DNA from 4 places in the Paenibacillus sp. R-74696 genome. Region 2 is predicted to be linked to each of the others. Evidence: predicted binding sites of a transcription regulator. Region 2 holds the regulator's gene; each other region holds the start of a gene.
What was found. Region 2 encodes Rex, which represses fermentation and respiration genes when NADH is low (regulators of the CRP and FNR family bind a similar motif). Its sites were predicted from a motif close to TTGTGAAATATTTCACAA; they were not measured.

Region 1 (7,642 bases), on a different contig from region 2:
GCTCCAAGCTGCCGTCCAGCAGCACCGTATTCCAGTGCTTCTTGTTCATATGGTAGCCGGGAATAACCGCCGCATGCTGCTCGCGTAAATTTTCTGCAATGATGGGGTCGCATTTGAGCGATATCGATTTCCGGTCGTCTGAAATCAGGGCAAACATCTTTCCTTCTACCTTCATAACCAGCGCTTCCGGCCCGAAAGGATAATCTTCAAAAGCGCCCTTCTTGCCCAGGCAATATTCAACATAATGCTCCATAGCCGTTGTCCCCCTTTCTTCTTATCGTACCATCTTCCGTTGAAAAAAATAAAGTTCCCGCCCAAACAGCTGCTGCCGTTTAAACGAGAACTTATTATGGTTATTCATAATTAAATTAGTAAACGAGCGAGAACAAGCCGTTAACATGCGTCAAGTAACGAACGTTACTTGCTTCCTTCATCAGGGAAGCTGCAGTGCCTCTCAGACGAAGCTGGCTTGCGCCAATTGTTCCGATTGCATCTTTGCGGCCAAGGCTCGCAAGAACGCCGGAGTTAACGAATTCAAACGATTTTTGCGGCAAGCCTTTGGATTGCGCGAACAAGTTATAGCCGATTGCTTCGCCCATTTGCCATGCGATTTGTGCACTTGGCGGATATGGACGACCATCCGGGCTAAATACAACTGCGTTGTCGCCAGCCAGGTAAACTTCAGGATGCGAAGTCGATTGCAGGAACTCATTCACAGTCGCACGGCCACGGTTCACTTCGATACCGCAGTTTGCTACGACAGGGTTGCCTGTAACGCCGCCAGTCCATACGAATGTGTTAGCCACAAGCGTTTGACCGTCTTTCAAAATAACTTCGTTGCCTTTTACTTCTGTAACCGCAATACCCATCAGCAATTGAACGCCGCGTTTCTCAAGGCTTGCTTTCGCACGGTCAACAAGCTCTGCAGGGAAACCAGCCAGGATCGACGGGCCTGCTTCAACATTGTATACCGATACTTCGCTGATGTTTACGCCGCTTTGCTCACACCATTTTGGCAGCATGTCGGCAATTTCACCGATCAGCTCAATACCAGTCAGGCCGCCGCCGCCAACAACGATCGTTGCGTCAGCTTTGTTTTTCGATTTTGCATACGCAGCAAGGCGCTCTTGAATGTGCGCGCTCACGCGGTTAGCTTCCTCAACCGATTTCAGCGTCAGGCTGTTCTCTTCAAGGCCTGGAATGCCGAAAAATGCCGTTTCGCCACCAAGAGCGATAACAAGCGTATCGTAGGAAGTTTTTGCACCGCTGGAAAGGTGAACTTGCTTCTGGTCCGGATCAATTTTGTCGACAGTGTCGATAACCAAATTGATGGATTTATCTTTGAACAGCTTCGTCAGCGGCAAAGCAACGTTGTTCTCATGAACGCCGCCAACAGCCAGACGATGCAATTCAGTTACGATTTGGTGCGATGGAATACGGTTAACAACGGTAATGCTTGCTTCCTCGGGGGATAAATGTTTGCGAGTTGTCAATGCGCTCAGCAAACCACCATATCCGCCACCCAAAATCAAAATATGCTTAGACATACTGTTCCTCCGTTCTCATTCTGATCCGATCTTAACGTTGTTTGTTGCGCTCAGCCAATACATCCAGGAACGATTGCGCGAAACGCAATGTTTGTTGAACCTGAGGATCTTTCAGCATTTTGAGAATGCCGAACAGACCGATTGTCGTAGGCTCTGCTTGTGCACGATCATTTGCTTCTACAGCAGCCGATGCAATGCCTTTAGCCTTGTCCGTAATCGGCTTAACGAATTCCTCAATACCATGCTTCATGTCGCCCATAAGTACTTGATCATTCGCCACAGTTGTTGCTACATCATAAGCTTTGGTCATCAAAGTAACCATTTCAGCAAGCTTAGGCAAGCTTTCTACCAGCTGATTCAGCGAGCTTTGGATTTCCGGTTTAAGCAATTGCTCCAGAACGTCCAGTTCACTACGTACAGATCCCGTCTGTACTTCTTGCTCTGTTAATGTTTCCGACATACGAAAAATGCCTCCCTTGCGTTGTTTGTTGCATGATTAGTTAAACGCCGTTACAACGGCAAGCCGCCTCTGAAAAAAGCCTGAAATTGTGAAATGTTTCACAATAAGGGCGCATTATTAGAGGGACTTGACCACACTCATGTTCATTTTATTCCTTTGCGACAAAAACTGCAATTACAACTTTTAGATCCTTTATTATATTTTAATAAAAGGACTGCTTATGCCAGCAGTCCTCCGTTTTATAATGCTTATATTATAGCTTAAAATCATTATCCGCATTCACTTCCTCCGCTGCGTAAAGCGGGGAACGCGCCTGCAGCCAGTGGAAGAAATTCGTTGCGATAACCTTCAGCACAGCATAGCCTGGGACGGCTAAAATAATGCCCCCTAATCCAAACAAATTTCCAGCGGTCAAAATGACGAAAATAATCGTAATGGGATGAATCTTCATGCTTTTCCCCATAATTTGCGGAGAAATAAACTTTCCTTCAATCAGCTGGACAATCGTCCAGATCACAATCATTTTAAGCAGCATGACGGGTGAGGTTACCATCGCTACAATGAGAGCGGGCGTAATCGCGATAGCTGGACCCAGATACGGAATAATAGCTGTACAAGCAGCGATCAGCGCCAGCACTAGCGAGTACTCGAGCCCAATAATCAAATAACCGATATACAGCAGCAGGCCAATACAGAAGCTCACAATAATCTGCCCTCTTATGTAGCTGCTGATTTGGCCGTTCATTTCGCCCATAATACGCTTCGTGTGTGCTCTCATGTTCGTTGGCAGTATAGCAGCAATATAATTCGGCAGCTTCTTGCCATCCTTCAGTAAGTAGAACAGAATAAATGGCAGTGTAATGACCGCAAGCACAACATCTTTAAGCGCTCCCACGAAAGACCCTACACTTTGCCACACGCCATTTAGCAGCTCCGTTCCCCGCTTCGTAATATTGCCGCTCAAATCTGACGGATTTATATTGAGCCACCGCCCAATTTCCCGCAGGTCGCCGCTGTGCATCAGCTCATCAAACTTCGTTCGCAGCTGATCCGCATAACCCGGTAAATTTTCGACCAGACTTACGACCTGTGTGCTTACAATTGGAATAACCACCGTCAGCAAAATCGTCAGCAAGCCCAAAATGACCGCAAAGATTACAAAAATAGAGTAAATGCGCGGAGCCTTCTTCGTCTCCAAATAGTCAACAATCGGATTTAGCAAATAATAAGCTACACCAGCTAAAATAATCGGCAGCAGCACCGTCTTGAACAATACGGTGAGCGGCGTGAACACGTAGGAGATTTTGCTCATGACGAAAATATTCAAACTTACCAGGAGCAGCACGAGCAGAAATATAACAAATTTATTATTTAAAATAAATTGTACAAACCGCTCTGTTCCTGTTTTAAAATGGTTCATCCGCTGTTCCTTCTTCCTGCTTTTGATGTTCTCAGCTTTCCGCGGTAATTTCCCCGGTACGGGTTAAATCATACCCTTCGATAGCTCCCAGCTCCTGCTTGAAGCTTTGCGACTGTAAAATGCGAATGACCGCATGAATAAAAACTTGATTGTCCGGCTTCTTCAACATAACCAAGTCATATTGCTCCTGAACAAGCGGAATATAGGTAACGCGGGAAACGTTCGCTGCAGCCCTCTCCGTTCCAATACCCACATCGGCCTCGCCTGACGCAACCTGCGCAGCTACTCCAAGATGATTCGTCTGCTCCTGGTCATAGCCCGTTATGGAAGCTGCCGGAATATGGTGCAGCCTCAGCTGCTCATCGAGCAGCACGCGTGCGCCGGCACCGCGCTCGCGGTTGATAAGGCGCAGTCCCGGCTTCGCCAAATCGGCCCAGCTTGCCAGCTTAAGCGGATTTCCCTTTTGCACGAACAAGCCCGCGCTTCTCGTCAGCAAATGCACAACGATATAAGGTGCTCCAATCAATAGTTTACGAATATAGGGAACGTTATATTCCCCTGTATCGCCATCCAGCAAATGCGTGCTGACAATGTCAGATTCTCCTCTATACATCGATACTAGGCTGTCCATACTGCCGACGTAGGAGCGCAGCGGGCGCAGCCCCAAGCCCTCCCGCTCGATATGCTTGGCTAGAATATCTAGGCTCATATCTTGTCCGGTAATGACGATAGGACGTCCCCCGCCAGCAGCTGCTGAGGCAGCGCTTCTGTCCGATAAATCCTGTGCGTACACGTGTGGAGTACCTTGATGCTGGGAAGCTGTTGACTTGCTGGCAGGCATATTAGCCTGGAGGCCTTTAGCCCGCAGCTTGTATGCTTCCAGATCGGAAGCATCAATTCGCATCTGCTTCCCTACCCGGTAGGACGGCAGCTCTCCTTTTTTAATTAAATCGTATACCGTGAGCTTGGAAATTTTTAATAGCTTGGCGATTTCTTCAGTTGTATATGAGATGTCAGCGGACATATTGGATCTCCTTAGCCTCGCTCAGCCTAGGTTGCGGGCTGAATTTGGTCATTATTTTCATACCTTTAATTGTAGCATAATATATTTCAAACATCCCATCTCCCTTTACAGTAGAATTGACACCAGTCTATAATGATATTTAGATATAAATAGATATAACAAACCATATTTGGAGGAGAGTTTATGTTTACACATTTCAAGAAACCTGCTGTACTATTTTTCATGTTGGCTGTGCTGCTAGTATGCGCGGCGTGTGGCGCGAACAATACCGGAACGGCTGCAACGGATACAAGCACAAGCAGTCCTAGCCCTGCTGTTGTAGAATCGGCATCGCCGCAAGCGAGCGAAGCTGCCGCACCTATCGAAAACGTAGCTTTAACGATTTCCGCTGCTGCCAGCTTGACGGATGCCCTGCAAGAAATCAAGCAAGCTTATGAAGCTGCAAATCCATCTATTTCCTTAAACTTTAACTTCGGCGCTTCTGGCGCATTGCAGCAGCAAATCGAGCAAGGAGCTCCCGCTGATTTGTTCCTTTCGGCTTCTTCCAAAAACCTGAAGGCGCTCGTTGAAGGCGGCTTTATTGGCGAAGATCAGCAAAAGAAGCTGCTGGCCAATGAACTCGTTATTGTAACGGGAGCTGACAGCAAAGTTCAAGTAGCAGCTATTGCTGATCTCAGCCAGGATACCCTTGGCAAAATCGCAATCGGTATTCCAGAAAGCGTTCCTGCCGGCAACTATGCAATGGAAGCTTTGACGAACGCTAAGCTGTGGGATAGCTTGCAATCCAAGCTTGTCCAAGCGAAAGATGTGCGCCAAGTACTGCAATATGTAGAAACAGGCAATGTAGACGCTGGTTTCGTCTATCGTACAGATGCTTTGACTTCCGATAAAGTCACAATCGCTGCTGCTGTTGACCCGGCAACTTACACACCCATTGTATATCCAATCGGTATTGTAAAAGAAACAAAGCATCAAAGCGAAGCAGAAGCTTTTTACGCTTACCTGCAAACAGCCGATGCGATGAACGTATTCACTAAATACGGGTTCTCCGCAGCGCAATGATTGGGGCAGGCATAGATTGGCCCGCATTTTGGACGCCGATCCGGCTTTCTCTTCAGGTTGCCTTACTATCGAGTGTTGTAACCCTTTTGCTTGGAGTCGTCATTGCAAAATGGATGTCGAAAGCAAAGTTCAAAGGCAAGCTGCTGCTTGAAACGCTATTCATGCTGCCGCTCGTGCTGCCGCCTACAGTCATTGGTTTCCTGCTGCTTGTGTTGCTGGGCCGCAGGGGCTGGATGGGCAAGCTGATTGAATGGGTATTTCATGCACCGGTCATTTTTACCTGGTGGGCGGCGGTTATCGCTTCCATTGTCGTTGCCTTCCCCCTCGTCTACCAGACGATGAAGGTTGGCTTCTCAGGAGTAGATCATCATCTTGAGGATGCGGGCCGCTCCATGGGCGGCCACGAATGGCAGATTTTTCGCTATATTACGCTGCCGCTTGTATGGCCATCACTTATCAGCGCTTATATACTCGGCTTCGCCAGAGCGCTCGGTGAGTTTGGCGCTACGCTCATGATTGCTGGCAACATTCCAGGTGTTACGCAGACGGTACCAACCGCGATCTACGTCGCCGTAGACGGGGGAAATATGACGATGGCCTGGGCATGGACGATGGCCATTGTTCTAATTTCCTTCCTTATGCTGGCGTTCACCCGAAGAAAGACCGAATAGCCGTATAGAAAAAATACACATAAAACAAGCCGTGCTTCTCTTCAGTAGAGAAACACGGCTTATCTTACTGTTAACTGGTAACCGTTCACTGTTTATCAGGTATCCGTATCCCTCTGTATCCCGTAAGCAGTTAGGGCTAGCGTATAAAATGCTCCAGCGCCTTATTCAAATCCTCCAGCGTTTTCTTCTCCCCATGGTGAATCGCATCCACCACACAGCTTTCCAAATGATCCTTAAGCAGCAGCTTGGCCGCATTATCGAGCGCCTTGCGCACCGCCGCGATCTGCAGCAAAATATCCGAGCAGTCGCGTCCATCAGTCGTCATTTCCTTCACCGATCGAACATGCCCTTCAATACGAGCCAAGCGATTAATAATTTGTTTGCGATGCTTATGTTCATGCGTATGTGTATGCGTGTGTGTATGATCCTGCTCCAATGTACATCCTCCTCTACTCACCTCGAGGGATCGCCTGCTCCGCATGCAGTCGAGACTTGAAACGCTGCATCAAATAAACAGATCGCATCAGTTGATCAATCGCGCTGACCAGCCAGACGCCTGCAATACCCATCTGAAAATGCAAGCACAGCACATAAATGCCCAGCACTCGTATTCCCCATATACCAATGATTGTACTATACATGGGGCTCTTCGTGTCGCCTGCCCCTTGCAGAGCTCCTGCAATGACTAGGCTTATCGCCAGAAACGGCTGAGCAAACGCATCAATTCCGAGGGCAGTACGAACCATCTCAACGATGACGATGTCGCCTGTAAACCAACTTGCAGCTATTCCTGAGCCAAGCCAGAATACAATGCCTATTAAGGTCATGAACACAACGGCTATCCATGCAGTCAGCAGCCCATATTCATAGCTATCCCGCGCTCGCCCCGCTCCCAATTGCTGACCGACAAGCGTTGTAGCCGCTACCGCCAAGCCATAACCGGGCAAATAAGATAGCGCAATGACATTGCCTGCTATCAAATGCGCAGCATATACTTCGGTACTAATCCGAATAACGAGTCCTAAATAAAACATTTGTCCGACGCGCATAATCAGCCGTTCTGCAGCGGCGGGCAAGGCTAAGGCTAATAGCGGATACGTGTAGCTCTGCGCAGATTGTTTTTTAAATAGGGAAAAAGAAAGCTTTGATTTCTGTATGTATTTGTACAACACCACTGTTCCAATAACGCGGACTATGGAGGTCGCCCAGCCTGCACCGGCAATTCCCCAGCCTTGCCAGCTCCCAATGCCAAATATGAGCACATAATCCAGCACAATATGAATGAGATTGACCCATATGCCAACGATCATCGGTGTTCTCGTATCGCCCGCAGAACGCAAAATGCTGCCGAAGATCGCCATAAGTGATATAAACAAGGAAGGCACCGCGACAATTTGAAAATAGATGACCCCCTGTGCCAGAACATCCGGTGCCGCTCCCATTAAACGCAAAATAGAC
Region 2 (7,642 bases):
CGGGCGTGAAGCTACGCTGCGCAATGCAGCCAGAATGATGCAGGAGGGCGGCGGCCAGTCGCTTAAGCTTGAAGGCGGGGAAGAAATTGCGGGTGAAGTGGCAGCGCTGGTTAAAGCGGGCATTCCGGTGATGGGCCATATCGGCCTTAAACCGCAATCGATTCATACGCATGGCGGCTTCAAGGTACAAGGAAAGCAGGAGGCGGAAGCTGAGCAAATACTTCGAGATGCCAAGGCGCTTGAACAGGCTGGCGCTTACGCCATCGTACTGGAGCTTGTAACGGAGACAATTGCGGACCGTATCAGCCGCGAGCTGTCGATTCCAACGATTGGCATCGGAGCTGGCCGCGGATGTGATGGACAGGTGCTTGTGTATCACGATATTTTGCAATATTCATCACCCGTCATTAAGAAAAAAATGGTGAAAGTGTACGCAGACATCGGTTCAACGATTCGCGATGCCATCGGAGCTTTCGTAAGTGAAGTCAAATCCGGTGAGTTTCCAGCGGAGGAGCATGTGTTCGGTAAAAGGTCTGAGGACGCTGTAGACAGCCTCTATGGCGGTTCTGCGACCCGCGAGCATGTTAATGGTATCAAAGGTGCGGGCGAAAGCGAGCAGGCTGGAGAGGGGACTGAGCAGCGTGATTTTGTGCCGAACCATAGATGAGCTAAAAGAGCAGCAAAAGAAGATGTGGAGCGGCGGCAGTAAGCCAAGTATCGGTTTTGTGCCAACGATGGGGTATTTGCATGAAGGACATGCCAGTTTAATGCGGCAGGCAGCAGCGGAAAATGATATCACCGTCCTTTCGATTTTCGTCAACCCGCTGCAATTTGGGCCAAGCGAGGATTTTGAATCGTATCCGCGCAATGAGCAGCGCGATCTATCCATTGCTGCTGAAAATGGCGTTGATCTAGTGTTTATGCCATCCGTCAGCGAAATGTACCCGCGCAAGGTGCTGACGAAGGTGCTCGTCAGCGATGTGACAGACCGCTTATGCGGCGCATCGCGCCCAGGCCATTTTGACGGCGTTGGGACGGTCGTCAGCAAGCTGTTTCATTTGGTGCAGCCAAACCGGGCATACTTTGGCATGAAGGATGCTCAGCAGGTCGCGGTCATTGCGCAAATGACCGATGACTTGAATTTTCCGGTAACGATCGTGCCCTGCCCGATTGTCAGGGAGCCGGATGGCCTGGCGCTCAGCTCGCGCAATGTGTATTTGAATGCGGAGCAGCGGGCGCAGGCTGTCGCCCTTTCTTCGGCGCTTACAAAAGCGCGGGAATGGATAAAGGATGCCTCGCTAACGCCAGCAGCGCTCGAGAACAAAGTGCGTGCTGCGATCAGTGAAGCACCGCTTGCAAATATCGATTATGTCGAAGTGCTGGAATATCCAGCGCTTGCTACTCCTGCTGCTGAGATACCGTTTCACCGGGGCCAGCAGCGTTATATTTTGGCTTTAGCCGTAAAATTTGGGTCGACCCGCTTAATTGATAATGAGCTGTTTGAACCTTTGGAGGTGAATGGCAATGTTTAGAACGATGATGAAATCAAAGCTGCACCGCGCGACGGTAACGGAGGCCAACCTCAATTACGTCGGCAGCATTACCATTGATGAGGATTTAATGGATGCGGCGGATCTTTGGGCCAATGAAAAAGTGCAGATCGTCAACAATAATAATGGTGCACGCCTTGAAACGTACGTTATAAAAGGGGAACGAGGCTCTGGCGTTATTTGCCTGAATGGCGCAGCCGCCCGCCTCGTGCAGCCAGGAGATACGGTCATTATCATTTCTTATGCATCGATGACGGAGGAAGAGGCTAGAAATTACAAGCAGCGAGTCGTTATTTTGGATGAGGCGAACCGACCGGTTTCGCAATTGACAGAAGAAATACATGCGACGATTTTGTAAGCAGGCTGTTGTCAGTTCCTCCGTTATGTAAAGGCTGGTTCCAAGTATGAAAAGCACCCGCTTAACAAAGAATGAGGTTATCACTCCTCAATTCTTTGGTGAAGGCGGGATGCATGATGTTCCAGCATATGTTTGCGACGATGAACGAAATGCTCGACAACATTATTGATTCCTACCCTCTGGCGGCGGAGGAGCAGAAGCAATATTATGATGAGCAGCTTTACGCTTTAAAGCAGATCAGCGATTCTTTAATTGAGCAATGGATTGATTTTGAAGAAAAATTTGCCGGTTTTACAGAGGATGAAGCTGAGCAATCCAATGCTTCACTGCTTACAGCGGCAGCAGAGTATGAAGGTCAAGCATTAGCGGCGGTGCCGCAAGTGTCGTCACCACAGCAAGCGGATAAACCAAACGTTTCGCAGCAGCCTATTTCTGGCATGACTGTGGAGCAAGCGGAGCTCATATCCAAAGGACAGGGCTATTATCAATTATTTATGTTTTCCCATGCTGCAAAGCAGTTCCAGCTTGCTGTAAACCACTTGCCGGAATGCAATTTGGCAAGGCTGTTTTTGGCTATGACGAATATGCACCTGCAAAATTGGAGTGAGGCGCAGCGTCATTTTCAACTGCTAATTGGACTTACGGACTATCCGAAATGGCTCGCTTTAAGCTATAATGCCCTTGGGTGCATTCAAGCGGTTCATTTAAACTTGGAGCAGGCAGAGCAATTTTTCCTTAAAGCCTATGAGCTGGACCCAAGCTTTAAGGACCCGCTGAATAATTTGCAGAGCTGCCGGGAACGTCCGCAGCAGTTGTCATTATTGTTCGGCAGCACGGAGCTATGCTGCTTGTGAGAGGATCGGATTTATTTTATGAAATATGCAGTGCTTGATTTGGAAACGACCGGACACAGCGCCTCCGATGATATTTTACAGGTGGGGCTGGTCCTCCTTGATGATGATCTTGAAGTTGTTCATACGTATAATTCGTTTGTAAAGCCAACGATTGCCATACCGCCGTTTATTACGCAGCTTACCGGCATTGACGAGGCGATGGTGGCGGATGCGCCGGAGCTGTCTGATGTGCTGATGGACATGATTCCGCTGCTTGATGATGCGGTGCTCGTGGCGCATAATGTCAATTTTGACGCTGGTTTTCTGAACCAGGCGCTCGATCGCAGCGGGTACCATACGTTTGCAGGGCGCAGGCTCGATACGATTGAGCTGCTGCGCATTCTTTTTCCATCGATAACTTCTTACCAGCTTGGTGCTGTTTCTGAGCAGTTCGGCATTACGCATGAGCATCATCATCGCGCTGATAGCGATGCAATGGCGACCGCCGTTATATTCGCCAAATCGGTACAAAAGCTTCGGAGCCTGCCGCTGCTGACTTTGCAGCGGTTATCTTCGCTTGTGGACAATGGCAGCGATTTAAGCTGGTTTATTACGGTTACGCTTAAACAGGTAGAACAAAACATCGTAATGGGCGTCCCCGATTATGATTTTTTCAACCAGTTTGCATTGAAAGCTAGAGAATGGACAGAGGAAAAGCCCGCGCGCAGCGAAGAGGGAGCCTCGCCTTTGCAGGAGATGTCATTCGAGCAATATTTGGATGAAATCAAGCAGCGCTTTATTGAGCAATTTCCTAATTATGAAGAACGCGAAGCGCAGACGACGATGTTCCGTGAAGTGTTTGACTCGCTGGACAGCAAACGCCATTTGCTTATTGAAGCAGGAACGGGTACAGGAAAGTCTCTCGGCTATTTAATACCCGCGCTCTATTATGGTATCCGCCAGGATGAGAAGATAGTCGTCAGCACGCATACCATTAATTTGCAAGAGCAGTTGAGGCATCGCGATGTACCGCTGCTTAAGCAGATTTTGCCGATAGAGTTTCGGGCTTCAATCTTCAAGGGCAGAGGCAATTATTTGTGCCTGCGCAAGTTTGAAAGTAAAATAAATACAAGGGATATGATGTCTCCTGTTGACGATGCGATTACAGCCTCGCAAATGGTCGTGTGGCTGGGCGAGACGGAAACGGGCGATCAAGAGGAGCTGAATTTCAGCAACAAGGGGACCGACTTCTGGTCTACCGTTGCCAGCGATGCAGATTCCTGTCTGAACCGGGCGTGTCCTTGGTTTAAACGCTGTTATTATCATCGTGCCAAGCATGAAGCCAATATAGCTGATGTGTGCATTACGAATCACTCCATGCTGTTCACAGACATACAGGCCGATCATCGGCTGCTGCCGACCTACAGCCATTTGATTGTCGATGAGGCGCATCATGTGGAGGAAGTAGCAAGCAAGCATCTGGGCATGCAGCTCGGCTACTATACGATAACCAATGCGTTTACGCGTATGTTTAAGGACGCTCGTTCCGGCCTGCTGCCATCTCTGCGCATTCATCTCCAGCAGGAAAGCGATGAGCGGGTGCAAGGCTGGCTGGAAACGATTGATACCGTTATTCCCGCCTTTACGGAAGTGAAGGAGCATTGGGAAAGGCTGTTTGAGATGCTGTACAGCTTTGTTCAAGCTTCTCCTGATGCGACGGGTGAAAACAATCAATCTGTGTACCGTTTGCGAGGCGACAGCCTCCCGGAAGGCTGGTCCGAAGTGCTCGCCGAAGAGACCAATATTCATACGGAGCTCATTCGCGTGCTGAAGACGGCTGAGAAAATGTCCGAGGAGATTAAAGATCGCATTGATGAGCTGGCGGTACAGGCGCTTGTAACGGACTTGAATGGCGCTTTACGCGATTTGACGAGAGTCAAGGATGATCTGCGCAGCTTTATGAAGGTCGATCAGACGACGGACGTGTTCTGGCTGGAAGCCAATATGACCTACAAGCATCGATCGCTGCATCTTTATGCGGTGCCAATTGATGTGAGCAGCCAGCTTCAGCAGTATTTATTTGATGTGAAGGACAGCATTATTTTAACGTCCGCCACTCTATCGGTGCAAAAATCATTCCAGTTCGCTGAAGAGCAGCTTGGACTTGGCGGCTTTGAAGAAGCGGGAAGGCTGCGTACCGTGCAGCTGGCATCGCCATTTAATTACCGTGAACAAGCGCTCGTTATTATTCCGCGCAATTTCCCTGTTCTTAAAGGCTCAGCGGGAGAGCCCGCATTTATTTCAATGCTCGTCTCTTCCTTGGCAGATGCGGTGCAGCAGACAAATGGCAGAATGCTAGTGCTGTTTACCTCTTACCGAATGCTAAAGCAGGTATACGATCCGCTTAAGGCGGCGCTTGCGGCCACCAGCATTCAAGTGCTGGGCCAAGGCATCGACAGCGGCAATCGTACGAAGCTGACGCGGCGGTTTTTACAGCAGCCGGAGTCTGTGCTGCTTGGCACAAGCAGCTTTTGGGAGGGCGTTGACATTCCTGGCGAAGCCTTAACTTGCCTTGCTATCGTCAGACTGCCATTCCAACCGCCGAATCATCCGCTGCTGGAGGCGAAGTCGGAATTGCTGCAGCGCCAAAAGCAAAATCCTTTTATGAAGCTGTCGATCCCGCAAGCGGTTATTCGCTTCAAGCAAGGCTTTGGCAGGCTCGTGCGAACGGCGAAGGATAAAGGGATTGTCATTATTTATGATACACGGGTTATTGAAACGTATTATGGCAAGCATTTTCTCTATTCTTTGCCTGGACCGAAAATTGAGCATATGCATATCGAACAAATTGTACCGAGAATGAGAGAATGGCTTGGTGCCGAGAAGGAGGAGGAGAACGGGTGAAGCAGACGAAAATATCGGAGGCCGTCGTAAGACGCCTCCCCATTTACCTGCAAGTGCTGAACGAGCTGAACAACCGGGAGGTGCAGACCGTTTCGTCCCAGGAGCTTGGCGTCAAGCTGGATTTAAATCCGGCGCAAATCCGCAAGGACTTGGCGTATTTCGGTGATTTTGGCCGCAAGGGTATCGGCTATGATGTGACGTATTTAATTGAAAAAATTCGCCAAATACTCAAGCTTGATCAGACGATTAATGTGGCGCTTGTCGGTGCGGGTAATTTGGGTCATGCTCTATGCAATTATAATAAATATTCTAAAGACAATATGAAAATTATTGCGGTGTTTGATGTGCATCCATCTAAAATCGGCTCGCAAATTAATAATTTGACCGTAATGCCGATGGATATGCTGAAACATACGGTTGAGGAGAATAATATTCGAATTGGGATTATTACCGTTCCCGGATTTGAAGCGCAAAACGTTGCTAATCAATTTATAGATGCGGGCATTGAAGGCTTGCTCAATTTTGCCCCAGCGATATTGAAGGTACCAGAAGAAATTCGCATTCATCATGCTGACTTTACGAAAGAGCTGCTAAGTCTGGCGTATTACTTGGAGAGGGAAAGGGATGACGAAAATGAGCCAAATTTGGATTGAAAATGGACGTTTTGTAACGATGGAGGATGGCGAGCATGTGCTTCAAGGGCATATGGTTGTGACCGATGATCGCATTACATATATCGGAGCAGAAGCTCCAACTGGGCTGCAAGCCGATGTGCAGAAGCTGGACGGCAGTAAGCTTGCTTTTATGCCGGGCCTAGTAAACACGCATGGGCATGCAGCTATGACCTTGCTGCGCGGCTACTCCGATGATCAAAACCTGCAAGTCTGGCTGGAGCAAAAAATGTGGCCGATGGAGGGCAAATACATCGACCTTGATACACGTGCGGGCAGCGCGCTTGCCGTGGTAGAAATGCTGAAATCCGGTACAACGGCTTTCGTGGATATGTATGACCGCATGGATCAGCTGGCCGAAGTCGTGGAACAGTCCGGCATTCGCGGCTGTCTGACGCGCGGCGTCATTGGCCTCTGCCCAGAGGATGTGCAGCAAGCGAAACTGGAGGAAGCGATAGCTTTCGCACGCGATTGGAACGGCAAGGCAAATGGCCGTATTACGACGATGATTTCGCCGCATGCGCCTTATACATGCCCGCCCGATTATATTGAGAAATTCGTGCAGGCTGCTCATGATTATGATTTGCCGCTGCACACGCATATGTCAGAATCAATTGCCGAAGTAGAGCAGAACGTTCGCGATTATGGCGTTCGTCCCGTTCAGCATCTCGACAATTTAGGCTTCTTCTCTCGTCCGGCACTTGTTGCTCATGCGGTGCATTTGAATGACGAGGAAATTGCGCTGCTTGCTGACCGCAAAGTAGCTGTATCGCATAACCCGGTCAGCAACCTCAAGCTGGCAAGCGGCATTGCCCGCGTTCCTGATTTGCTTCGCGCTGGTGTAACGGTATCACTAGGCACGGACAGCGCGGCGAGCAACAACAATCTCGATCTGTTCAAGGAAATCAATCTTGCGGCTTTGCTGCATAAAGGTGTTTCTGGCGATCCTACGGTTGTTCCAGCCATTGAAGCTTTGCGAATGGGCACGGTATACGGCGCTCGCTCTATTTGGCAGGAAGATTCCATTGGCCGCCTGCGCGTTGGCATGAAGGCGGATTTCATCGCCATCGATATTGAACAGCCGCATTTTTACCCACAGACGGATATTGTGTCCCATCTGGTGTACGCGGGCTCGGGCCGCGACGTCAAGCATGTATGGGTAGACGGGCGTCAGGTTGTACGGGATGGCGAATGCACATTGCTCGATGAGGAGAAAATTCGTCACGATGCTCAGGCAAGCTTCGAGAGGTTGTTGAAGGCATAATGCGGGCGAGAACGAGAAAGCCGTTTTGGACGGTAAAACGGGCTGTCTTTATTTCAATTGTT
Region 3 (7,642 bases), on a different contig from region 2:
AAAAAGTTTATAAGTTTTTTGTTGATTATGACGTTGGTTTTTTCAAATGCTGTTTCAGTAGTATTTGCAGAGAATGCAAATATACATGTGATATCGGATACAACAGAATTTAAGACAGTAGAAGGAGTAGTATTAGGAAATGTCACTACCGTTACCACAATAGAAAGAAGTGAAGGCACGCAGGGTGTTAAGAACGTTATCACAGAGTCTAAAAAATTTAGTCTTTTCCCTGAATATGAGAACAACAAAAATTATACGGAGATATTTTCGGACACTCTAACGGTAAATACGATATTTGCTACTTATGACTACAAGGTTTATATAAACGGGGAGCTAATGGATGATAAAGAGCCTAGCATGGGACTGAGGGCCATTGATAAAGCTGGTATACCATCCGTTTGCCATTATTACAGTAATAATTCAATGACTAGCTATACTTTTGCCTGCTATGAAAGTATGAATTATAATTGGGTGGGTGATCATGCAAAACCTGATCCTGAAGGAAGCAATACTCAGAAGCAAGCTACAGCTTCTAATCAATGGTTTGCTACCGCGAAAAATGGGGTTGATTTGTTCGCTATGCAATTCAGCACGTTTGATGTTGCTTTAATGAGTTTATGGATAGAAGTGGGTGGAACGGTAGCAGCATTATCTTGGAGCGTGATAGGAGCTATTATTGTTGGTGGAGGAACAGCTGCGATACTAGCAGGGGTAGCTGCAAACCAATGGAGTAGTGCAAAGAGTTACTTAGGTAAAGCTTATAGTTATATTGAAAAACTTTAATAAACATTTACGCCAAACGGAATTATTAGAAATAGAGACGTATTATTCGTCTTGAATATAGGCGGTGAATTTTTGCTTAATTTAATTGCGTTAATCTTTTATGTGCTTATTACATTATGGGTTATTGTCAGTATCGTAAAAGCAGGATGGGAGCCTCGAAGAAGAGTAGAAAATATCTTCTTTCTGTTTTCAGGGGGACTCCTTATGTTTGTAACGGCTCCGAATGAGCTTTGGAAAATGATCCTCCCCCTATTCAATCTTGCTCTAATCATAGCCTATCTGATATTTATCTTTGTTTTGAGAAAAAAAGTGTAAGAGCATAAACCATGCATGTCTCGTTTTTAAAATGGATACGCCGAAGCGGGATTTCCTTACTTTCGCATGAAGATTTTTATACCCAAACGATGGTCCTGGCCGCAGAAATATTGACTTAAGGCGCTATAAAGGGTATTATTACACAATCTTGAATACGAACAGTAAGGGTGAAAATCTTGAATTCGAAACTGCAGATTAAGAACGTTATTTTAGCCGACAAAGATCTTGCCTCAGGGTTATATCAGTTCATCATGACACTTAGTGAAGGTTCCAAGGCGCGTTTGTTCTACAGCCAGAAGCCAGTATGGAGATTAACAGGCGTTACGCGGATGCTGAACGTACCTTGTCCATTGTGCCGGAAAGACTACTACTGCAATTGCTTTGAGAAGAACATCGCTCATTTCAATCAGCAGATCATCGAGAAGGATCTTATTCCGGAACCGACGAATAGCTAATACTTGTTTGAAAAAGATTTAAAAAACAGGCACCCCCGCTTCTGGCTGGTGGATGCCTGTTTTTTGTGCTTTACGTCTAAATTTCCTTCGGCGTTTTCAAGCCGAGCAGCTCTAAGCCTTCCTTAAGCACAGCGGCAGCAACCTGCACCAGCTTAAGCTTAACGATCCGCTCGCCAGCGTCCCCGGCAAGTACCTTGTCATGATGGTAAAAACGATTGAACGCCTGCGCGAGCTGGATCAAATATCTGGCGAGAATGGACGGCTCATGCCGCTTGGCAGCGTCACCCAGGGCGGCTGTGTAGCGCAAAAGCATCTTCATCAGCAGCCAGGCATAATCGCCTGTAACATGCTCATAATCGGCAGGCTGAGGGGCAGCAGCCACGTCGCTGCCGGCTGCTTTTGCCAATATCCGCTGCGTTCTGGCGTAAGCATATTGCACGTATGGGCCCGTCTCCCCTTCAAAATTCAGTACATCCTCCAGAACTAAATCGACCGCAAGCATTCTCGTGTTTTTGAGATCCCCGAATACGACGGCGCCAATGCCAACCGCCTCGGCCACCTCAAACTTTCCTGCAAGTGCAGGGTTCTTTTCCTCTATTTTCTGCAAAGCCCGCTGCACCGCTTCATCCAGCACTTCTTCTAGAAACACGACCTTGCCGCGGCGAGTGGACATTTTTTGCCCGTCCAGCTTCATGAGTCCGAAGGGAATATGCTTGCAGGCTGCTGCCCACGCAAAGCCCATTTTTTCAAGCACGAGAAACAGCTGGCGAAAATGCAGCGATTGCTCCGAGCCGACGACGTACAGCAGCTCGCTGCCCCTCATCTCTTCATGGCGATATATCGCGGTCGCTAGGTCACGTGTCGCATAGATGGAGGTGCCGTCGGATTTGCGAATGAGGCAAGGCGGCAGCTCATGCTCATCCAGACGGACGACCTGTGCGCCTTCACTTTCCTCCAGCAGCTGTTGCTCCTGAAGCTGCTGCACGACGGCATCCATTTTATCGTTATAGAAGCTTTCGCCGAGAAAATGGTCAAAGCTCACGCCGAGTCGGTCATACAGCTTGTTGAACTCCTTCAGGCTGTCAGCAATAAACTGGCTCCAGCAGCGAATGGCTTCAGCATCGCCAGCTTCCAGCTTGGCGAACCAGCCGCGCGCCTCATCCTCCAGCTCGGGGTGCTGCTCAGCTTCCTCATGGAAACGCACATACAGCTCCAAATACCCTTTAATGGGATCGGCTGCAAGCTGCTGCTCGTCGCCCCATTTGAGATAGGCGGTAATCATCTTGCCGAACTGCGTGCCCCAATCGCCCAGATGATTGACGCTGACCGTCTCATAGCCAACCTTGTGTAAAATATGATAGAGCGCATTGCCGATCATCGTCGAGCGCAAATGCCCGATGCCGAACGGCTTCGCAATATTGGGCGAAGACATGTCGATAATGACGCGCGCTCCATTCCCAATGGCTGCCTGCATAAGGCTTCCACTTTGCCAATCTGCGATAAGCTGCACTGCGGTCAGCTCCCGATTCCATTTGAAATTCAAATAGGGGCCGGAAGCCTGAACGCTCCAGCTCGCGTCTATCAGCAGGGGCTCAAGCAAAGCAGCGATGTTAGCAGGGCTTTGTTTCATCGTACGGGCCAAAGTAAAGCAGGGGAAAGCAGCATCGCCAAGCTCCTCATCGGGCGGATATTCCAGCAAGGGCCGAATTTCTGCTTCGGGCAGAGCGAGTGCATTAGCCAGAGCCAGCGCAATTTTGTCCATTAACAGCATCATCATCTTCCTCTCCAAAATAAATGTTCAGGCAAGAGCAGAGCAGCACGCAAAAAAGACCCCGTCTCTAAAAATAAGAGACGAGGCCTGTTATCCCCGCGGTACCACTCTTGTTGCCGCCTCCGCACAAAATAAAGGAAGGGCATCTCGCCGTTGTAACGGTGCTGAACCGGACGTCCCTAGCGCGATTACTCGTTTCAGGCCGCCATCTCCCGGGTGCGCTTCACCTAACCGTCCATTGCCGGCTTTCACTGTTCCGGCTCGCTTGAAATGGCGCCTATTTAGGTTACTCTCCCGTTCCTTGATGTTAATTAACAGCTATCATATCGAATCCTTTCAGAAAAATCAATCCGTTTTTAGTCGGCTATTCTTTCTCGGTTACGAGAGACAGGCTCTCAATCGCCTGGCGTATAATCGAGCATGAGCGCTCCATCAGCCGCTGCTCCCGCGTCGTCAGCTTGAGCTCGACGATTTCCTTAACCCCGCTGCGGGCGATAATGGCGGGTACGCCGGCGCATACTTGCCGCTGGCCATATTCGCCGTTTAATATCGCCGATACGGCAATAATGCGATGCTCGTCGTTTAGAATGGAGCGGGTAATATGCGCCAGTGCATTGCCAATGCCAAAGCTGGTCGAGCCTTTGCGCGTATAGATTTCCCAGCCGGCATTGCGGGTCTGCTCAGCGAGCGCTCCGAGCTTCACATGTCCAAAGCGCTCGGGATGCTGAGCCAAAATATGCAGCAGCGGCTTGCCGCCAACCGTCACATGCGACCAAGCGGGAAACTGTGACTCGCCATGCTCCCCAAGCACATAGCCCTGCACGCTGCGGGCATCAACGGGGAAATGCTCGCAGAGCAGCGTCTTGAGCCGCGAGGAATCGATGGACGTTCCGGTGCCAATCACTTGGCAGCGCGGCATGCCGGACAGCTCCCACACGACATACGTCACAATATCCACAGGATTGGCGGCCGCTACAAAAATTCCGCAGAACCCGCTGTTCATAATGCGCGGAATCATCGTTTCATAAATCTCGCGCACCGTATGCAGCACATCCAGCCGATCATCGCTGCCCACTGGATATGCCCCTGCACATAAAAGAATCACATCCACATCTCCGCACTGCTCCAGCGTTCCAGCAGCGACCTTCGTCCGACCATGGACAAAATCCATGCTGTGCGATAAATCGAGCGCCTGTGCGTAGGCCCGGTCGAACGTGCGGTCAATGAGCAGCAGCTCATCGCAAATCGACTGGTTAATTAAGGCATACGCGCAGCTAGAACCGACCTGACCGACACCTACAATGGCGACCTTGCGCCCTTTGTTTGCCATCCTTTTGCATCTCCTCTGCCGTTAACCTCTTTACGCTATTATATGCGGCAGCCAGCCCATCATGTGACGGCCATGTTCATTCCATGTTTGTCTATGTCACATGGATGAAAAAGCGTGAAAATATGCACATTTTTATCTGCCAGCTAGTGGAGGTGCAGGCTCTGTTTTTCAACATATCCACAGAGTTATACACATTATCAACAGTGTTCAAGTTAAGTATTTTCCGCTGCCTCCAATACTTATCCACATGTAAACAGGGAGGATTGTCCACAATGTGCAGGTCGGAAGACCTAAGGTTGAATAGAGATAAACCGCTTATTTTCGTGCATTTACAATCTAACCTTCAGCTGTCATGATAGGGAAAGTATGTGTGGGCAGACAGAGATGGAGGAATGGCATTCATGTGGCTTGTATTATCCTTGCTGGCGGCTACGAGTTTTGGGCTGCGGGGGATTTTGTATCATTGGACGAGCCAGCAGGCGCTTAATCGCAATGCGCTGCTGTGTGGAGTATTTTTCTCGGGAGCGCTGATTACACTTGTTTGTACGCTGGCAACAGGGTCGGCTTTCACCGTTTCATCGCTCATTGGGGTGCAGATGGGGCTGCTCTCTTTCGGGGCAAATGCGAGCATGTTCAAGGGCTTTGCCGTGGGCAAAGCTTCTATTGTTGCGATTTTGACCGCACTGCCTTCGGCGATTGTTGTCGTTGTCGCCTTCGCGGTATGGGGCGAGACGCTGAATATGGCGCAGCTAAGCTCCTTTATTATCATTATCGCGGGTATATTGCTGGTGCGTTATTCCAATGATATTACCCGTGGCAATTTGCAAGGAGCGCAATGGGGGCTGCTGGCCATGCTGCTGTTTGCCGGAAACGATCTGTCGGGAAAATGGTCGACGCTGATGGATGCGCCGTTGTTTCCGACGCTTGTCTGCATGTTCAGCAGCGGATCGATCTGCTTTGGGCTTTGGTGGCTGCGCGATATGCGCTCGATGCGTTTTGCTGCCCTGGCAGCAGGCCAAGCTGCGCAAGAAATAGCCGCTGGGTCCGCTGCAATGGCGGTTACTCCTGCAAATGCTGGTTTCACGGGTGGCGCTAGAAACGGGAATACGAGTCAAAACGCTAAGCCAATCGCAGCTGCTGAAGCTAAAGCAGGCAATTCAGCAGGCTTGGTGATCAAAAGGAGCTGGAGCTTCCGCCGCACGTTTTCCGTCGGGATGGCAGTCGGCATTACCAATGCGGTTGGCATGATGTTTATTGTGACGGCTTTTGATGTGGGGAAGGCGGGACTGGTGTCGGCGGTAACGGCGCTTAATGTACTGATTGTGCTGCTGTATACACGCTTTGTCGTCAAGGAGCGCTTCTCCAAATTGGAGACGATCGGGATATCTACTGCCTTTGCAGGCATTCTGCTTATGCGTTTGTATGGTTCATAAAGCGGAGCAGCCCGCGCTGAATACAGGCGAGTTAAGTACGAAACGTCTATAACTTTAGAAAACTCAGTGAAAGTGTTATAATACAACCGTTCACTTATTTTAATTAACGGGAGGTTTCACTTACTATGAAAGATTTTGAATTGTACAACCCTACCAAGCTCGTATTCGGAGCAGGGAAGGTACAGCAGCTTGGAGAGCTGGTCAAGCCATACGGGACGCAAGTTCTGCTCGTATACGGTGGCGGAAGCATCAAGCGTTCGGGGCTTTATGACGAAGTGATTTCCCAATTAAATAGCATTGGCGCAACCGTTCATGAACTGTCTGGCGTGGAGCCGAATCCACGTCTGACGACGATTAATAAAGGCATCGACATTTGCCGCAGTGAAAAAATCGAATTTGTGCTCGCCGTTGGCGGCGGCAGCGTGCTGGATGCTTCCAAGGCGATTGCAGCTGGGGCGCTCTATGAAGGCGACGTATGGGATTTCACGATCCGTAAAGCGGTCATCCAAGAGGCCTTGCCTATCGGCACCGTGCTGACGCTTGCTGCTACTGGCTCGGAAATGAACGGCAACGCGGTTATTTCCAACTGGGAAACACAGCAAAAACGCGGTCTTGGCAGCAAGCTTGTCTATCCGAAGTTTTCGATTCTTGATCCGAAGCTGACGTATTCCGTACCGAAGGATCAGACAGCGAACGGCATCGTCGACATTATGTCTCATGTGTTCGAGCAATATTTCTCCCTGACGACCGATACGCCGCTGCAGGAGCGCTTCGCTGAATCGATTTTGCAAACCGTTATTGAAAACGGTGAAAAAGCAATCGAAAATGGCTCTGACTATGACGCCAGAGCGAACTTGCTGCTTGCCGGCACCTTTGCGCTCAACGGCACGCTGCCGATTGGCGTTGTGACGGACTGGGCGTCGCATGGCATTGAGCATGAGGTAAGTGCGATTTATGATATCGCCCATGGCGCAGGGCTTGCGATCATCTTCCCGAACTGGATGAAGCATGTGTATCAAGAGCGTATCGACCGCTTCGTGCAATACGCAGTACGGGTATGGGGCATCGACCCGAGCGGCAAATCCGATGAGGAAGTGGCGCTTGCGGGTATTGAAGCGACACGCGCCTACTTTACGCGCATTGGCGCGCCTGCAACACTCGGCGAGCTGGGCATTAACGGCGAGAACATCGACCGGATGGCGGCGGAAGCGACCGTATTCGGCCCAATCGGCTCCTTCAAGAGCCTGGACAAGGAAGCAGTCAAGAGCATCTTGACGGCGAGCTTGTAAGTCAGGCAGCTTTCTAGAAGCATTCAGGTACTGCTGCGCAAGCAGCACGCCTGAATGCTTTTTTTCTGGCCAGCGATAGACCCAATTATTCTCGAATGCTTGTAATTTCAATGATGAAATAGAAAATCTCTATTATCCGTGCTGTTGACCGCTGCATATATGGAGTGATAAGTTAAATTCATATAAAATAATCGGAATAATCGGATATTTGAGGAGGCTTTTTCATATGGGAGATCAAGCAGCAGCGTATCGTTTTGCCCGCAACT
Region 4 (7,642 bases), on a different contig from region 2:
GCTGCGCAAAGGGGATATCGTCATCGTCTCGCAAGGAGAAATGATTCCCGGAGACGGCGAGGTCATTGAAGGCCTCGCTTCCGTCGATGAATCGGCTATTACCGGCGAATCAGCACCCGTCATCAAGGAGGCCGGCGGCGATTTCGACTCCGTGACGGGCGGGACGCGGGTGATCAGCGATCGCATCAAAATGCGAATCACGAGTGAGCCTGGCGAAACGTTTATCGATCGGATGATCGCTCTCGTCGAAGGGGCAAAGCGGCAAAAAACGCCGAATGAAATCGCCCTGAACACGCTGCTCATCAGCCTGACAATTATTTTCCTCATCGTCGTCGTCACGCTTGGCCCAATTGTCGCTTATGTGGGAATCAATCTAGAAATTCCCGTTCTTATCGCCCTGCTCGTCTGCCTCATTCCGACGACGATTGGCGGCCTGCTGTCCGCCATCGGCATTGCGGGCATGGACCGCGTCACCCAGTTCAATGTGCTGGCGATGTCCGGAAAGGCGGTCGAAGCAGCTGGCGACATCAATACGATGATTTTGGATAAAACCGGGACGATCACCTTCGGCAATCGGATGGCTAGCGAAATTAATCCGGTGGGCGCCGCTGGAGCAGATGAAACAGCGGCATGGGCCGCTATTTCTTCCCTGCAAGATGAAACGCCAGAAGGACGCTCGGTGCTGGAATGGATGAAAAAGCACAACAAAACCTATGATGCCGCGCTTGGCGAAAACGGACAATTCGTTCCTTTTCAGGCCGAGACGCGCATGAGCGGCATCGATTTGGCCGATGGACGGCTCGTGCGCAAAGGAGCCGTTGAAGCGATTCGCGGGTGGGTGCTTGCCCAAGGAGGAGAAATACCCGCTGATCTGGCTCAGGAGACCGAACGGATTGCCAAGGAAGGCGGCACTCCACTTGCCATCGCCGTCGATCAGCACATATTCGGCTTGATTTATTTGAAGGATACGGTCAAGCCGGGCATGAAGGAACGGTTCGACCAACTGCGAGCGATGGGCATCAAAACCATTATGTGTACGGGCGACAATCCGTTTACAGCGGCAACTATCGCTAGAGAAGCAGGCGTTGACGATTTTATTGCCGAAAGCAAGCCGGAGGATAAAATCGCTGTCATCCGCCGCGAGCAGGCGGAAGGCAAGCTGGTCGCCATGACGGGAGACGGAACGAATGATGCGCCCGCACTCGCGCAGGCCGATGTCGGCCTGGCGATGAACAGCGGCACGACGGCCGCCAAGGAAGCTGCCAATATGGTTGATTTGGATTCCGATCCATCTAAAATTATTGAGGTCGTATCGATCGGCAAGCAGCTGCTTATGACGCGCGGCGCGCTCACGACCTTCAGCATTGCCAATGACGTTGCCAAATATTTCGCCATCATTCCAGCGATGTTTATGCTGGCGATTCCGCAAATGCAGGCGCTGAATGTGATGCAGCTCGGCTCGCCGCTGTCGGCGATTTTGTCCGCGCTCATCTTTAATGCGATCATTATTCCGCTGCTCATTCCGCTAGCGTTGAAGGGCGTCACCTACCGTCCGCTCAGCGCCGCCCGCCTACTCAGCCGCAATCTGCTCATTTACGGACTCGGCGGCATGATCGCGCCGTTCATCGGCATCAAGCTCATCGACATGATGGTTCATATTTGGATTTAATGGTGCCCAAATGGGCTGCGGCATTTTAATGAAACGAACTGCTAATTAGAAAGAAGGGAATTGTGCTATGCATGCTATTTTAAAAAGAAAACGTCCATTGCCATCTATGTCATCTGCTTCTTCTTTATCAGCGGGGCCCTCTTCCTTCTCCGTAATCGGGGTATCGCTGCGCGCCAGCCTGCTGTTCCTGCTTCTTTGCGGTGTCGTGTATCCGCTTGTGAGCACGGGAGCCGCGCAGCTGCTGTTCCCAGCTCAGGCAAATGGCAGCCTGCTCAAGGATAGCACAGGCAGCGTCGTTGGTTCGTCGCTGATCGGTCAGCCTTTCAGCGATCAGCGCTATTTTCAGGGGCGGGTATCGAGCATAGATTATAAGGCGGAGGCCTCCGGCTCTAATAACTATGCCCCCTCCAATCCGGAGCTGCTAGAGCGCATGAAAGCATCTATCGCCCAGTGGCAGCAGGATAATCCGGGCGTTCCGCTGGAGCAGCTGCCCGTAGCGTTAATCAGCAACTCCGGCTCTGGGCTTGACCCGGATATTACCCCGCAGTCGGCGCTCGTGCAGGTGCCAAGGATCAGCAGGCTGACAGGCCTGCCCACTTCCAAGCTGGAAGCACTTGTTAAAAAGCATACGAAAGGCCGCGCGCTCGGCCTCTTCGGTGACCAACGCATCAATGTGTTGGAGTTGAATCTGGCTTTATCCACACGAATCGGCAAATAAAAGAGAAGGCGGGAGCAGGATGCCACCGTATCAACGCAAGACGCCGGAGGAGATATTGGCTTCTATCTCCCGGCTGCATAAAGGACGCCTGAAAATCATCATCGGCTCGGTCGCGGGCTCCGGAAAAACGTATCATCTGCTGCAGGAAAGCAGGCTTCTGAAGCAGCAGGGCATTGATGTCGTCCTTTGCGTATTAACGCCGAATCCGCCTACGGATAGGAATCAAACGTTGCTTGAGTCCGAGCTGGAGCAGGTCCCCAGCATTAAGTGGCAGCGCGATGGCAAGGAGCAGCAGGATTTGCCGCTGGAGGCGCTGCTTGCCCGCAACCCGGAGGTCGTGCTCGTCGATGGCCTCGCCCATCGCAACCGTATGTGCGCCCGCTTCCAGACGCGACTGGAGGACATTCAATATTTGCTGGAGCATGGCATCAGCATCATTACGACGATTAACGTGTACGAGCTTGAGGGCGAGGACGGGGTTATTTTCAAAATGACGGGCATTCGCGCGGAGGAGACGGTCCCGGCGGATACGCTGGAATGGGCCGATGAGGTTCGCCTCATTGATGTATCTCCTGAGACGATGCTGAGCCGGATGGAAGAGGGGCTGCTCGGCAGCCCTCTCCATCCGGCTATGCGGCTGCGCGGCAATCTGGCTGTCCTGCGCGAAGTCGCGCTCTGCCTCATGGCGGAGGGTGTTCACGAAACGCTGGAAAAACATCGCGAAGCGCTGGGCTTAAGCGGCCCGTCAGGAGTTGCCGAGCGGATTGTCGTTTCGGCGCAATATCACTTCAATGGCTCCCTATATGTGCGCCGAGGCCAGCAAATTGCCAAGCGGCTGCACGGCGAGCTCGCCGTCGTCACCTTTCGGCTGCCGGGCCGCAGCCTGCTGAGGGAGCAGCAAACGATCAAACGCTCGATGCAAAAACTGGTGGCGAAAGTCGGCGGCACGTTCGAGGAGCTCCCTCTAACGCATGCGCGCAAGCTACCCTCCGCACTTGTAGAATATGCAACGCGGCAGCATGCAACGCGCATTGTGATGGGCCATTCCAAGAAAAAAGCACGGCAGGAGCGTTTGCAAGGCTCCATCGTCAACCGCGTGCTCCGAAAAATACGGAACATCGACGTGTTTGTGATGACGGATCAGGCGGAGCATGAGGGAGAACGAATTTTGCCCGTTAAAACCCGCTGGGGCGGGCAGGAGGCGCTTTTTCACCGGCTGAATACCCGCGAAATAGAGGAACAAGCGCAGCTCATGCGCCAGGGCACGTTCAAAATTTATATCGGTGCCGCTCCCGGCGTCGGGAAAACGTACAAAATGCTCCAGGAAGGCAACATTCTTAAGCGCAAAGGCGTGGATGTCGTCATCGGCTGGCTGGAAACGCATGGACGCAAGGAAACGGCGGAGCAGGTCGGCGGCTTGTCGATTTTGCCCCGAGCAGCTATTCCCTACGGGGCAGTCAGGCTTGAGGAAATGGACACAGCGGCTCTTATCGCTCGCCGCCCCGAGGTTGTGCTTGTCGATGAGCTTGCCCATACGAATGTGCCGGGGAGTAAGCTTAAGAAAAGGTACGAAGATATTTTGCTGCTGCTGGAAAACGGGATTTCCGTTATTTCCACCGTCAACGTGCAGCATGTTGAAAGCTTGAATGATGCGGTTGAGCAGCTGACTGGTGTACGGGTGAGAGAAACGGTGCCGGATGCGATTTTACAAATGGCTACTGAAATTGAGCTCATTGACGTTACGCCCCAAATGCTGGCGCAGCGCATGCGTGAAGGTAAAATTTACAAGCTGGAAAAGGTTGAGCAGGCGCTGGGCTCTTTTTTCAAAATCGGAAATTTGATTGCCTTGCGGGAGCTGGCACTGCGCGAAATTGCAGATGATGTTGATGAACGGCTGGAGTCATGGAAACGCGGACCTTCGCTTCGGGGACCTTGGCGCAAGCGCGAGGTGATTTTTGTATGCATCGATTTGGGTGATCAGGCGGAAAGGCTTATTCGCCGCGGCTTTCGCATCGCTCACCGCTTGAAGGCAGAATGGCATGTCCACTATGTGCACAGCAGGAAGATCCAGCAAACCGAGACGCAGCAAAAGCGGCTCCAAACACTACGGCAGCTATGCGAGCGGCTTGGAGGTCAACTAGCCGTAAGTGTTGCGAACAAACGCCAAGAGATTAGCGGGATTTTGCTGCAAAAAATGAACGCCCTGCAAGCAACTCAGCTCATTATTGGGCAGTCGCGCAGGAAGCCGTGGCAGATGCTCTTCCGCCAAACGATTGTGCATGATATGCTGCGCTCCGCCCGGCATATAGATATGTTAATTGTTGCAAAATGGGAAACAGAGCCCATGCCGCCTAATCTCGGCACAGACCCTGTTAAAGATGTATAAACAGGCTTACTTACGGGGGGCGGTCATCTTTTCGAGCTGATGGAGTGTTGCAGCAGCCTTAAGCGGGCTGCCACAACGCTCCAGCTGAAAGGAGTTCCTAATAAGCCGTGTTTCCAGATTGGCTGGTTTTGCCGGAAGCAAAGCCTTTGAACAGCGTTGGTACGTTGGAATAACGCGTGTTAGTGATTTTGCCCGTTGTCGAGCTGCTGTCGGTGCGCAAAATTGAATCCTTTACCTTGGAAATATCGCTATTTGAAACATTCATGGAAACCGCATAGGATGTGCCGCCATTTTGACGAACGAGCTTGCCGATGTCATTGGCCTTGAAATTTTTAATATTAATTGTGCCGGATGCATTCATTTGAAACACCTTGTCATAGGCTTTATATGCGCCGCCGCCTGTAATATTAACCGTACCGGAAGATTTTAGCGTCAAAGCGTCCTCGCCTACATCCTGCCAAGTCACATTCTCAATATTACAGCTGCCATAGCAGTGAACGCCGTCTGCAGCTGGGGCGCCGATAATAACATTTTTCAGCGTTGCGCCTGCCTCCAGACGAAATACTGGCTTTTGATTTTCCGCTTGGCTGCCATCACCGAGCGTGCTCGGGTTCGCTACAAAAACTTTGCCTTGACCATTGTAGGTTGTATTTTTAGGTACAATAATGGTAGCGTTTACAACTTCAGCCGCCGCTACAGGGGCAGGCTGCACACCAGCAATTGCAATAATAAGGGCCAAAGACAATAGAGCACCGATCCATTTTTTCATCGAATAAACTCTCCTTTATTCCATTTAATTTGGTTGTGGTGAAGCCTCATCCTTATATGCCTCTACTTTTATGCAAATAGATGTGCACCTCCGTTTGCATCTACCAAAAGACTACCTAATTTTTGCCATTACAGGAATAATCATTAGCTCAGTAGTTGTCCAAATGGCCCAAAATCCCTTATTCTGTAACAATTTGCGCAGTAACCTGTGATGAATGTCACAATCGATTGCGCCTCTCTGTGTTATTCTAACCTCAGTAAGCAGCAAGAGGAGTGATGGCTCATGGAAACAGAAGCGCTACGCAAAGTCGAGCAGCTCGCACAGAAGAAGCATATGATTTTTAAGCAAAGCCGCATTCGCTATATTTCCAGGTCCATGCTCGCCAGCATGTTCATCGGCTTTGGCGTTATCGTCGCCTTCAAGACGGGTAACTTTTTTTACGCCGAGCATTCTCCACTCGCTTATCCGATGGCCGCGCTTACGTTCGGAGCTGCTATTATTCTCATCGCATACGGTGGCGGCGACTTGTTTACCGGCAATACGTTTTATTATTCGTTTACCGCGCTCCGGCGCAAGCTCAAATGGACCGACGCTATCAAAATGTGGCTGACAAGCTACGGTGGCAACCTGCTAGGCGCAGCCGTGTTCGCGCTGCTCATTATGACAACCGGACTGTTCGACAGCGAGAAGGTCAATACGTTCCTGCTCAGCGTGGTCGAAGCAAAAATGCATACGTCGTCAATGGAGCTGTTTTTCCGGGCGATTTTATGTAACTGGCTTGTCTGTCTCGCCTTTTTCATTCCGATGGGCATGAAGCATGACGGGGCAAAAATGTTTTCGATGATGCTGTTCGTCTTCTGCTTCTTTATTTCGGGCTACGAGCATAGCATTGCCAACATGTGCACCTTCGCCATCGCACTAGTCGTCGACCATCCAGACACGATTACTTACGGCGGCGTCATTCACAATCTTGTGCCTGTCACACTCGGCAATCTGATTGGCGGCGGCGTTTTAATGGCATATATGTATTATTTCGTGAACAAGCCTTATTTCGACAAAGAGGATCACACGCAAGAGTAAGTACACCATTAGACGGGGAGAGATCGGATATGAAAAAATCAAGAATTGTTGTCATTGGCGCTGGGGCTGTAGGCTCGACAACCGCCTATACGCTTCTGCTTCGCAACCGCATGGATGAGCTGGTGCTCATTGATGCCAATGAGAAAAAAGCGATCGGCGATGCGCTCGACATGAACCACGGCATGCCGTTCCTTGGCGGCACGAAGGTATGGGCGGGCACTTACGAGGACTGCAAAGGCGCGGACATCATTATTATTACGGCGGGTGTAGCGCAGCGTCCGGGCGAAGAGCGCATTCAGCTGCTGAAGCGCAATGTTGCGATTTTCGACCAAATTATTGATGAAGTCTTGAAATATAATGACGATGGCATTCTGCTGATTGCTTCGAACCCTGTAGACGTCATGAGCTACTTCTCCCTGCGAAAATCACGCTGGCCCGTTAACCGCGTCATCGGTTCGGGTACCCTGCTCGACAGTGCGCGCTTCCGCTATCTGATTGGCGAAGAGCTGAACATTGATCCGCGCAGCGTCCACGCGCCGATTATCGGGGAGCATGGCGATTCCGAGCTGCCGGTATGGAGCCTGTCGAACGTTGCGGGTACGGAGCTTGGACTGAACGACGAGCAGAAGGACCGGATCTTCACCGGCACACGCGATGCCGCTTACCAAATTATCGAAGCAAAAGGCGCAACGTATTACGCCATCGCTTTGGCGCTTGACCGCATCTGCACCGCTATTCTGCAGGATGAAGGCGCTGTGCTGAACGTATCAACCCTGCTCGACAACTACCTCGGCGTATCCGATGTGTACATCGGCGTTCCATGTGTCGTTGACCGCACCGGTATCCGCAACGTTCTGGAGCTAACGCTGTCCGACGAAGAAACGGCGCTGTTCCAGAAGTCGGCGAATAAGCTGAAAGGCTTGATTGAGTCGATTCGGGATGAGATGGCATAAACTTCTCCTTAATACGCAACACCAGACCATGTGTTTAAAAATAGCTACTTAGCAAAGAAACCGATAT

Region 1: a site for Rex is predicted at 2,094-2,111, ahead of ACSR9A_RS05380 (DUF1641 domain-containing protein). Genes of this name have one in related genera too.
Region 3: a site for Rex is predicted at 4,767-4,784, ahead of ACSR9A_RS20020 (L-lactate dehydrogenase). Genes of this name have one in related genera too.
Region 4: a site for Rex is predicted at 5,748-5,765, ahead of ACSR9A_RS10760 (formate/nitrite transporter family protein). Genes of this name have one in related genera too.

The regions. Positions count from the first base shown of each region.
Region 1 covers NZ_JBPULM010000018.1:232,523-240,164, forward strand. The annotation lists gene ACSR9A_RS05370 (MmcQ/YjbR family DNA-binding protein) at 1-253, opposite strand, end outside; gene ACSR9A_RS05375 (NAD(P)/FAD-dependent oxidoreductase) at 369-1,547, opposite strand; gene ACSR9A_RS05380 (DUF1641 domain-containing protein) at 1,579-2,007, opposite strand; gene ACSR9A_RS05385 (AI-2E family transporter) at 2,261-3,427, opposite strand; gene ACSR9A_RS05390 (substrate-binding domain-containing protein) at 3,459-4,451, opposite strand; gene modA (molybdate ABC transporter substrate-binding protein) at 4,635-5,513, shown strand; gene modB (molybdate ABC transporter permease subunit) at 5,510-6,184, shown strand; gene ACSR9A_RS05405 (metal-sensing transcriptional repressor) at 6,321-6,620, opposite strand; gene ACSR9A_RS05410 (MATE family efflux transporter) at 6,634-7,642, opposite strand, start outside.
Region 2 covers NZ_JBPULM010000030.1:112,141-119,782, reverse strand. The annotation lists gene panB (3-methyl-2-oxobutanoate hydroxymethyltransferase) at 1-667, shown strand, start outside; gene panC (pantoate--beta-alanine ligase) at 642-1,532, shown strand; gene panD (aspartate 1-decarboxylase) at 1,525-1,908, shown strand; gene ACSR9A_RS12240 (tetratricopeptide repeat protein) at 2,022-2,762, shown strand; gene dinG (ATP-dependent DNA helicase DinG) at 2,781-5,645, shown strand; gene ACSR9A_RS12230 (redox-sensing transcriptional repressor Rex) at 5,642-6,298, shown strand; gene ACSR9A_RS12225 (amidohydrolase) at 6,279-7,580, shown strand; gene ACSR9A_RS12220 (hypothetical protein) at 7,580-7,642, shown strand, end outside.
Region 3 covers NZ_JBPULM010000042.1:71,376-79,017, reverse strand. The annotation lists gene ACSR9A_RS20035 (hypothetical protein) at 1-783, shown strand, start outside; gene ACSR9A_RS20030 (hypothetical protein) at 1,275-1,553, shown strand; gene argS (arginine--tRNA ligase) at 1,630-3,330, opposite strand; T-box leader at 3,398-3,635, opposite strand; gene ACSR9A_RS20020 (L-lactate dehydrogenase) at 3,689-4,654, opposite strand; gene ACSR9A_RS20015 (EamA family transporter) at 5,056-6,087, shown strand; gene ACSR9A_RS20010 (iron-containing alcohol dehydrogenase) at 6,213-7,376, shown strand; gene ACSR9A_RS20005 (aminotransferase-like domain-containing protein) at 7,603-7,642, shown strand, end outside.
Region 4 covers NZ_JBPULM010000027.1:83,053-90,694, forward strand. The annotation lists gene kdpB (potassium-transporting ATPase subunit KdpB) at 1-1,669, shown strand, start outside; gene kdpC (potassium-transporting ATPase subunit KdpC) at 1,776-2,387, shown strand; gene ACSR9A_RS10750 (histidine kinase) at 2,407-4,773, shown strand; gene ACSR9A_RS10755 (pectate lyase) at 4,871-5,542, opposite strand; gene ACSR9A_RS10760 (formate/nitrite transporter family protein) at 5,825-6,622, shown strand; gene ACSR9A_RS10765 (L-lactate dehydrogenase) at 6,652-7,575, shown strand.